DNA from 4 places in the Micromonospora sp. NPDC047467 genome. Region 4 is predicted to be linked to each of the others. Evidence: riboswitches for the same ligand, from Rfam matches in the RefSeq annotation. Region 4 holds a riboswitch; each other region holds the start of a gene.

The links. A riboswitch is a leader RNA that binds a small molecule or an ion and turns the genes downstream of it on or off. The one in region 4 is predicted to bind cyclic di-AMP.
Region 1: linked by a shared signal. The riboswitch ahead of ABZ780_RS06660 (hypothetical protein) and the one ahead of ABZ780_RS21925 (transglycosylase family protein) in region 4 are both predicted to bind cyclic di-AMP.
Region 2: linked by a shared signal. The riboswitch ahead of ABZ780_RS13605 (hypothetical protein) and the one ahead of ABZ780_RS21925 (transglycosylase family protein) in region 4 are both predicted to bind cyclic di-AMP.
Region 3: linked by a shared signal. The riboswitch ahead of ABZ780_RS27705 (C39 family peptidase) and the one ahead of ABZ780_RS21925 (transglycosylase family protein) in region 4 are both predicted to bind cyclic di-AMP.

The regions. Positions count from the first base shown of each region.
Region 1 covers NZ_JBEYTO010000002.1:524,712-526,870, forward strand. The annotation lists gene ABZ780_RS06660 (hypothetical protein) at 2-1,021, opposite strand; cyclic di-AMP (ydaO/yuaA leader) riboswitch at 1,026-1,156, opposite strand; gene ABZ780_RS06665 (YibE/F family protein) at 1,323-2,159, opposite strand, start outside.
Region 2 covers NZ_JBEYTO010000004.1:234,087-236,245, forward strand. The annotation lists gene ABZ780_RS13605 (hypothetical protein) at 262-1,281, opposite strand; cyclic di-AMP (ydaO/yuaA leader) riboswitch at 1,335-1,466, opposite strand; gene ABZ780_RS13610 (cation diffusion facilitator family transporter) at 1,607-2,159, opposite strand, start outside.
Region 3 covers NZ_JBEYTO010000012.1:75,493-77,651, reverse strand. The annotation lists gene ABZ780_RS27710 (hypothetical protein) at 1-186, shown strand, start outside; cyclic di-AMP (ydaO/yuaA leader) riboswitch at 473-614, shown strand; gene ABZ780_RS27705 (C39 family peptidase) at 860-1,696, shown strand; gene ABZ780_RS27700 (alpha/beta hydrolase) at 1,821-2,159, shown strand, end outside.
Region 4 covers NZ_JBEYTO010000007.1:405,484-407,642, forward strand. The annotation lists gene ABZ780_RS21920 (hypothetical protein) at 74-424, shown strand; gene ABZ780_RS21925 (transglycosylase family protein) at 514-1,176, opposite strand; cyclic di-AMP (ydaO/yuaA leader) riboswitch at 1,178-1,350, opposite strand; gene htpG (molecular chaperone HtpG) at 1,570-2,159, opposite strand, start outside.

The DNA of each region.
Region 1 (2,159 bases), on a different contig from region 4:
GTCAGAGCAGCGACATGTGGACGTGGTCGGTGTGGTTCGACGGCCCGCTGTACGAACTCCACCCGGTCGCCGGGAACCAGATCTGTCGGTTCCAGATCACGTAGTAGATGCCGAGTCGGTCGGCGTTACGGATGAGGAACGCGGCGACGTTGTTGCCGTACTTGCGGGTGTCCTCGTTGTGCCACGGGGCGAAGCCGCTCTTCTGCAGCGACCAGTCGCAGGCGCGGCCCTTCGGGTGCTCCCACGGCCCGCCGGGGCGGTAACAGCCGACGAAGCGGTTGAAGCCGGCCAGCTTGACCTCCTTGTACGCGTGCAGCGTGCGGGGCGTGACGCAGCCGGAGGTGGTCGGGTCGTCCTCGCTGCACGACTGCGGCTTCCAGTCACCGTCGGCGGTGCGACCCGGGCCGATCTTCGCGACCCGCGAGGTGGCATCCACCAGGCCGCCGGTGAAGCCCTTCCCGCCGACGAGGGAGAGCGCCTTGTCCGCCTCGCTCTTGCGCTTCGCCATCAGTGCGGTCTGCTTCTGCTGCTCGCGGACCTCCGTGTCGAGGGCCAGCTTGGCCTGCTCGGCGCGGGCCTTGACCGTGTTGACCTCGGCGAGCTTCTTCTCGTTGACCATGTTCATCTCGTCGAGCGTCGCGGCGCGCTGGACGAAGGAGTCGGGAGCGTCGCTCTCCAGCAGCATCGCGATCGCGCCGATCCGGCCGGTCCGGTACGACTGGGCGGCGATCTGCCCGACCTGCGGGGCCAGCGCCTCCAGGTCGGCTTTGGCCCGGTCGACCTCTATCGCGAGCTCCAACTGCCGCTTCTTGGATTTGTCCAACTTGGACTTGGCGGCGGAGTAGTCGCGGTTGGCCTGCTCGATGACGTCGTTGAGCAGCTTTGGCTCGCTGTCCTCCTCGTGCCCGGACGGTGTGGGGGTCGCCGGGGCGGCGTGGGCTGGGAGGGGCCCGGCAAGCACGGTCAGTGCGGCGATCACGGCCACCACGGGTGTCAACCAGCGGCGTAGGGGTGCCGTCACAATGTTCCCTTCCGTCGACCGCCGACCGGGTTAGCTGACGGGTTCGGGGCGGAAGTGGCCCCTACCGCTGCTGCGGATTCACCCCACGTGCCTGGGTCCCCGGCTCGCCGGTTGGCGATTGGGCGGTGGCACCGCAGGCGCCGCTTCGCGCCTACATCGGTAACCGGCAGCGAGGTTACCCGAGAGTCGACCGGGTGAGCTACGCCTGGATGCCCACCAAAAGCGTCATTTCGCCATGGCGTTGAGTGACCAGTGACGTGGCCTCCAGGACGACTGCCCGATCCGGTCACGCTGAGGAGTGTCACCATGCCGTATCTGTGCTCCTGTTCGACTGCGGCCACGGATCGGTGGCGGTGGGTGGGGGTGGGGTCCGCGTCTGGTCCGGCCCGTCGGGTCGACCCGTTCGCGGTGAGCCGAGTGCCGCCAGTGCCTCTGCCCGGTCCGGTCGGGGGCGCGGGGCGGGAGCATCGGCGGACGGGGTGGCATCCGACCGCCCGGCCGCGGTCACCACCGCGGCCAGCCCGGTGGTCAGCGGCACGGCGGCGATCAGGCCGAGTGTGGCTACCGCGCTGCGAACGATCTCCTGCGCGAGGAACTCACTGGTGAGGATCTGCGCGATCGGCCGCGAGTCGGCGGTGAGCAGGAGCAACAGGGGGAGTGACGCGCCCGCGTACGCCAGGACGATGGTGTTGACCGTGGAGGCGATGTGGGCGCGGCCGACCCGGGTGGCCGCCCGGTAGAGCTGCAACCGGGTCAGCCCCGGGTTGGCGTTCGCCAACTCGGTGACGGTGGCCGCCTGGGTGACCGTCACGTCGTCGAGCACGCCGAGCGACCCGATGATGATCCCGGCGAGCAGCAGACCGTGCAGGTCCACGTCGCCCTGGAACATCGACAGCGTCGTCGCCTCCTCACTGCCGAAGCCGGTGAGGTGGGTGGCGGCCGTGGCGATGGTGGCGAGGACGCCGGTGAGGATGAGGCTGCCCAGGGTGCCGAGCACCGCGACCGAGGTCTGCGCGGTGACCCCGTGCGTCAGGTAGAGCACCACGAACATGATCAGCGCGGCGCCGACCACCGCCACCAGCAGCGGTGACCCCCCGGCGGCGATGCCCGGCAGCACGAAGGTGAGCAGGATCGCGAA
Region 2 (2,159 bases), on a different contig from region 4:
GCCGCCGCGCCCTCGCGCCCTCGCGCGCCGCCGCGCCGCGCCGCGAGCCGCGTCCTGTGCGCGGCGACCTCGCCATGATCGTGCTCGATCCAGGATGTAGTGGCCTCCGGCTGCTTGCGAGGCCACTACATCCTGGTTGCAGCGCGATCATGGCTGGCGTTGCCGGGCAATCGGGGTGCGGCCGGTGCCAGGCCAGCCCGCTCAGCGGCCTGAGGGCCGACGGCCGGCGCCCCACATCGGAGAGGCGCCGGCCGGGTCGGGTCAGTACACGGACAGGTGCACGTGGTTGGTGTGATCGCTGGACGGGTCGCCGCCCGCTCCGCTGTAGGACTTCCACCCGCTGCTGGGTAGCCAGATCTGCCTGTACCAGATCACGTACAGCACGGCGAGTCGGTCGGCGTTGCGGATGAAGTACGCGGCCAGGTTGTTGCCGTACGTCTTGTCGCCGCCGGTGGCGTCTCCGCCGAAGCCGTTCTTCTGCGCGGCGAAGTCGCAGGCCCGGCCCTTGGGGTGCTCGCCGGAGCCGCCGGAGCGGTGGCAGGAGACGTACCGGGTGAAGCCGGCGGCCTTGGCCTGGTTGAGGGCGTGCAGGGTGCGGGGGGTAATGCAGCCGTTGGCCGGGGTCGGGTCGTTGACGCTGCACGACTCGGACGGCCAGGAGCCGTCGGAGTTGCGCGGCGCGGCCTTGGCGTTGGCGCTGGAGGTGCCCCGGTTGGAGTTGGTGTCGGCGGTGGTGGTCTGCGGCTTGGTGGTGGCCACGGTCAGGGCTCGCTCGGCCTGTTCCTTGCGCTTGGCCATCACCTCGACCTGCTTGCGCTGCTCGCGGATCTCGCCGTCGAGGGCGACGCGGGTGCGGTTGGCCTCGTCCTTGGTGGCGAGGAGGTCGCGCAGTGCCCGGTCCTCGTTGGCGGCGACCACGTCCAGCGCGGCGGCCCGGTCCATGAAGCCTTCGGGGGTGTTGGTGCTGAGCAGCGCCGAGACGGTGCTGAGCCGGCCGGTGCGGTACGCGACGCCGGCGATCTGACCGACCTTGCCGTTGCGCTCGTTCATCTCGGCTTCGGTGGTCTTCAGTTTGGTGGCGAGTTGCTGCTGCCGTTGTACGGAGGTGTCCAGGGCGCGCTTCGCGTCGAGGTAGCCCTTGCTGGCCGCTTCGAGCTGGGCCCGCAGGGCCGGGGTGCCACCCTCTTCGTCGTCGCTGGGTGCTGCGGCGGCCCGCTGGGCGGCCGGGGGAGCGGCCGAGGCTGCGCCGGCCGGGATCGCGACGCCGAGGGTGAACATCATGACGATCAGCGCCGCCAGTCGGGCGGCGGGGGGTCGTGCTGGTGCCACTATGCGTGTCCTTCCGTTAGCCGCCGACCGGGTTAGCTGACGGGTTCGGGACGGAAGATCCCTACCGCTGACGCGGATGCACCCCAGGAACGTGGTTCCCCGGTTCGCCCTCTCGGGCGATTAGGCGGCGGCCCCCACCGGCGCCGGGAGGGCGCCGCCTGGTGGTGGCCGAGACCGAGCCTACCGGTGCCGCTGGGGCAGGTGCAGCCAATGTGACGGACGGTGCCTACGTCGTCACCGTGAATGTCGACTAATGCGATGAAATCTCGGCAAATTGTCACCAGGTGACGGCACCGCAGGCACCGGGTGCGGCCCCGGGCTCGATCTGGAGCGTGGCGTGCTCGATCCGGAAGTCTTCCTGGAGGGCGGCACGCGCGGCGGTGAGCACGGCGCCGACCTCCGCGCCGGGGGCCATGGTCAGGTGTGCGGAGGCCACCTCCATGCCCGAGGTGAGCGTCCAGACGTGCAGGTCGTGCACCTCGACGACGCCGGGCACGGCGGCCAGCCGGTCGTGCACGGCGGTGACCTGGAGGTGTTCCGGGGCGGCCTGCACCAGGATGCGGACCGCGGCGCGGCCGAGCCGCCAGGTGCGCGGCAGGATGAACACGCCGATGGCGACCGCCACCAGTGGGTCGGCCCACCACCAGTCGGTGACCGTGATGAGCAGTGCCGCCCCGATCACGCCGACCGAGCCGAGCAGGTCGCCGAGCACCTCCAGGTAGGCGCCCTGGAGGTTGATGCTCTCCCGGGCCCCGGTGCGGAGCAGGGCGAACGCGACCACGTTCGCGAGCAGGCCGAGTACGGCCACCGCGAGCATCGGGCCGGCCACC
Region 3 (2,159 bases), on a different contig from region 4:
GCCGCGCGGGAACGGTTGGCGTGGCGCGACGCCGAGTTGGCCGCGTCCTCGGCGCGTGCCCTGGCCGACGAGGCGTACGCGGCGGCGGCTCGGCTGCGGCCGACCCGGGCGATGCCCCGCCGAACCGTGCGGGTGGCGGCCCTTCCGGCTGCTGCGGCGCGCTGGCGTCCGGCCCGGGTGGGCTGAACGCCCCGAATATTCGGTGAGCCCGGTCACACCTTCCGGAAACCGGGCGGCTGACGCGTTCGGCCGGATTGTTCGCGCGGATGTGTCGGCATTGTCGACGACCTGTCCGCTTGTCGACCTGAGGTGCCGCCGTAACCGCTCGTCCCATCGAGTCACGTCAGTGGCAATACGCCCAGAAATTGTCGCGCCGCCTGAGGTTTACGCAGCTGAACCAGGCTTGGCAGGGTTCAGGCCGGCCAGTAGTGTCGTCCCGTCCGGTGCGGTAATCGATCGCAAGTGGCGACGCCGCGCTGACCCGCTCAATCGTGATCAACGAACCGGGGACCCACCAGTAAGTCCGGGGTGAATCCGCGAGCCACGGCCCGCGGTAGGGCGATCTTCCCGCCCGAATCCGTCAGCTAACCCGGTAGGCGGTGTCGGAAGGAGTTCCATCCTCATGCAGCACCCCTGCACCCCTCGGCCATTCCTCCGCCTTCACGGCGTAGCGGTACCCGCGCTTGTCCGTCTCGTGACGGTGAGCTGACCCCCCCCGGGTCACCGCCTTTCCCGCCCGGCCGTGCCGGGCGTTCCCCTGAGCGGTTCACCATCCGCGGACCACGGTCCGCGCGCTGGCGCCTGCCCGAATATCGGGCTGCCCCGGTGTGCCGCTCTCCCCCCGAACCGTGGAGGAACCGTGAAGCACACCCTGCAGCGTCAGCTGCGTCGTCTCGCCACCGAACGTCCGTACCAGATCGCCGCCGCCTCCGTCGCGGCCCTCGCCATCGCGACCACCACCGGCACCCTGGTTGCCGGCGGCGATGACGCCCCGGCCAGCCAGCACACCGCGACAACGGTCGCCGAGATGCGCAGCGACACCGCCGCCTCCCGCAGCGAGGCCCGCGTCGCGTCCCCCTCGGCCAGCGCCGCCCCGAGCACTGCCGCCCCGTCCGCCAGCGCCGCGTCGCCCGCCGCCAAGGCCAGCAGCGACCCGGACGTGACCGTCAAGAAGGCGGCACCGAAGCCACCCGCCACCAAGGTGCTCGACTACGACTACCAGGTGCAGAACACGTACTACAACTGCGGCCCGGCGGCGACCCGCAACGCCCTCAGCGCCGCCGGCATCAACCGCACCCAGAATCAGCTGGGCGCCGAGCTGGGCACCACCGAGATGGGCACCAACTCGGCCCTGGACACCACCCGGGTGCTCAACGCCGAGGTCAAGGGCTCTCCGTACCAGACCCGGATGTTCGCCGGCTCGCCCAGCCCGGCCCAGATGGACCGCCTCCAGGCTGATGTCGTCACCGCGATCACCGACGGTCGCGGCGTGGTGGCCAACGTGGCCGGGGACGCCGTCGACACCAACGGCGGCTGGCACTCCTACGGCGGCGGGCACTACGTCGCGGTGGTGGGCTACAAGGACGACGGCCGTACCGTCCGGATCGCCGACTCGGCCGACGCGGCAAACGCCGAGTACTGGATGACCACGATCGACCTGGCCAACTGGATCGCCACCCGGGGCTACTCCGCCTGACCCAGGTGGAGTCCGAAGACGCCGCGGGCGCCGACCCCCACGAGGGGCCGGCGCCCGCGGCGTCTTCGTCGATGCCGGGGCGACGGCTCTCGTCGCGGGCTGCGAACCGTGGGAGACTGCGGCCGTGGTGGATGAATCGGGTGGTCACGCCGACCGTAGGCCGGTCCTGCTTCTGCTGCACGGCATGGGGGCGACAGGTGACGTCTGGCTGCCCTGGGCTCCACTGTTGGAGCAGCACTGGCCCGGGCGGTGGCTGGCACCCGACCTCGCCGGCCATGGCTGGTCGGCCCCGCTGCCGTCGTACTCCTTCAGCGGTTTCGCCCAGCGGGTCGCCCAGGCTCTGGCGCCCGGCGACCGCATCGTGGTGCTCGGGCACTCGCTGGGTGGGGTGGTCGGCCTGGCGCTGGCCGCCCGCGCGGCCGGGACGCCGGTGGACGCCGTGGTCGGGTTGGGCATCAAGGCC
Region 4 (2,159 bases):
CAGGTCGGCGGTTTAGCCAGCGGCTGACAGGTGACCCTTGGGGGGTACAGCCTGACAAGGGGGGACCCACACGATGTCCGACGACACCAGCAACCGACCGAGCCGTCGCACCGAACGCCCGCACGACGTGACCGACCCTCTGCTCTGGCAGTTGGCGGTGGATGTGCTCAGCGCCCACGAGCCGGACGACGAGGGTCTCTGCCGCAACCTCCAGTGCGCCGGGCAGTCCTGGCCGTGCGCGGCCCGCAACGGCGCCGAGCAGTCGCTGCGCCTGTCCCGTAGCAACCACGACTCGGCCGAGGCTCCCATCGACGGCGGCGCGGACCGTCCCGGGGAGACCGCCGTGCCCGCCCCCCGCTGGGGCTGGAACGCCGGCCCGGCGGCGTCGCAGCGAGGGCCGAAGGCGTCCGTCTCGGCGGCGTGACGGCGGCCCGCACGGGCATCCGGGCTGACAGCACGACACACACGAACGCTCGGCCGGTGACCCGGCCGAGCGTTCGTGTGTGTCAACCGTCAGAGGCTGAGCCGCTGACCCGGGAAGATCAGACCCGGGTCGGCACCGACCAGCTGCCGATTGCGCTCGTACAGGGCCTGCCAGCCGCCGGCCTGCCGGTGGCTCTGCGCGATCTCGGACAGCGTGTCGCCCGGCTTCACCACGTACGTGTCGCCACTGGCCGCCGGGGTGGTGCGCTCGTGGTTGCGGGTCGCCGGCTGCTCGCCGCGCGACGACCGCTCCTTTGGCTTGGTGGTCTTGTCGGACTTCGACGACTTCGAGGTGGACTTCGTCGACTTCGTGGCGGAGCCGCTCGACGAGCCGCCCTTCTTGCCGCAGGTCGGCCACGCGCCGATGCCCTGCCCCTTGAGCACCTTCTCGGCGATGGCGATCTGCTCGCCGCGGCTGGCCAGGTCGGCGCGGGCGGCGTACTTCTTGCCGCCGTAACCGGCCCAGGTGCTCTGCGCGAACTGCAGACCGCCGTAGTAGCCGTTACCGGTGTTGATCTTCCAGTTGCCACCGGACTCGCACTTGGCGATCGCGTCCCAGTTGACCGCGGCCTGCGCCGGGGCCGCCGGCCCGAAGAGCGCGACGGCGCCGGTGACCGCGCCGACGGCCAGGGTGCCGACGGCGAGGCGGCGGGTGGTGACCCGTCGATGACGGGGGGTGTAGACAGACGTCATGGTGAGCTTCCTCCACGCCGGCGAGGTGAGCTGTCGGGTTCGGGCCGAGGAGCCCGGCCGCGCGGTGGCGGCTTCACCCCGAGGTGACGATGCACCGAGGAACGTTGGGTCCCCCGCTCCTGCCCGGGTGACTGGGTTCCGACGACCGGGGGCAGGATTTGGCGTTGCCGGCCGTGGTGTCCGCTGTGGCGAACCCGACCGACGTTAGGCACGGTCGATGACGATCGCCCAACCGCTGTGAAGTTCTTCACCGGGCCACGCTGAGCGGCCCGCTCAGCGGTTGCGAACCCCGCTGACCTGTGAAGTGACCACGATGGACCGTTTCCGATCAGGTCGACTGAAGCGGCCGGCGGCGCCCGACTGTTCGGGCGGCCGCCGGCCGGGGAAAACGGTCTACAGGGTACGGGCCAGCCGATCGGCGAGCGTCCGGGTGAAGCGGGCCGGGTCGGCCAGGTCGCCGCCCTCGGCGAGCACCGCCAGGCCGTACAGCAGCTCGGCGGTTTCGGTGAGGGTTTCGGCGGAATCGCCCTGCTCGTGGGCCTTACGGAGCGCGGCGACCAGAGGATGACCGGGATTGATCTCCAGGATGCGCTTCGTCGATGGGATCTCGTGCCCCATCGCCCGGTACATCTTCTCCAGGGTCGGCGTGAGGTCGTGCGCGTCACCCACCACACAGGCCGGTGAGGTGGTGAGCCGCGACGACAGGCGGACCTCCCGGACGCTGTCGGCCAGGGTGGTGCCCAGCCAGTCCACCAGCGCCGCGAACTCCTGCCGCTGCTGCTCGCGCTCGGCCTCGGCCTGCTGCTTCTCCTCGTCGGTGTCCAGGTCGACCTCACCCTTGGCGATCGACCGCAACGGCCGGCCGTCGTACGCGCCGACCCGCTCGACCCACACCTCGTCGACCTGATCGGTGAGCAGCAGCACCTCGTGGCCCTTGGCCCGGAACGCCTCCAGGTGCGGGGAGTTCTCGATGGTGGCCCGGG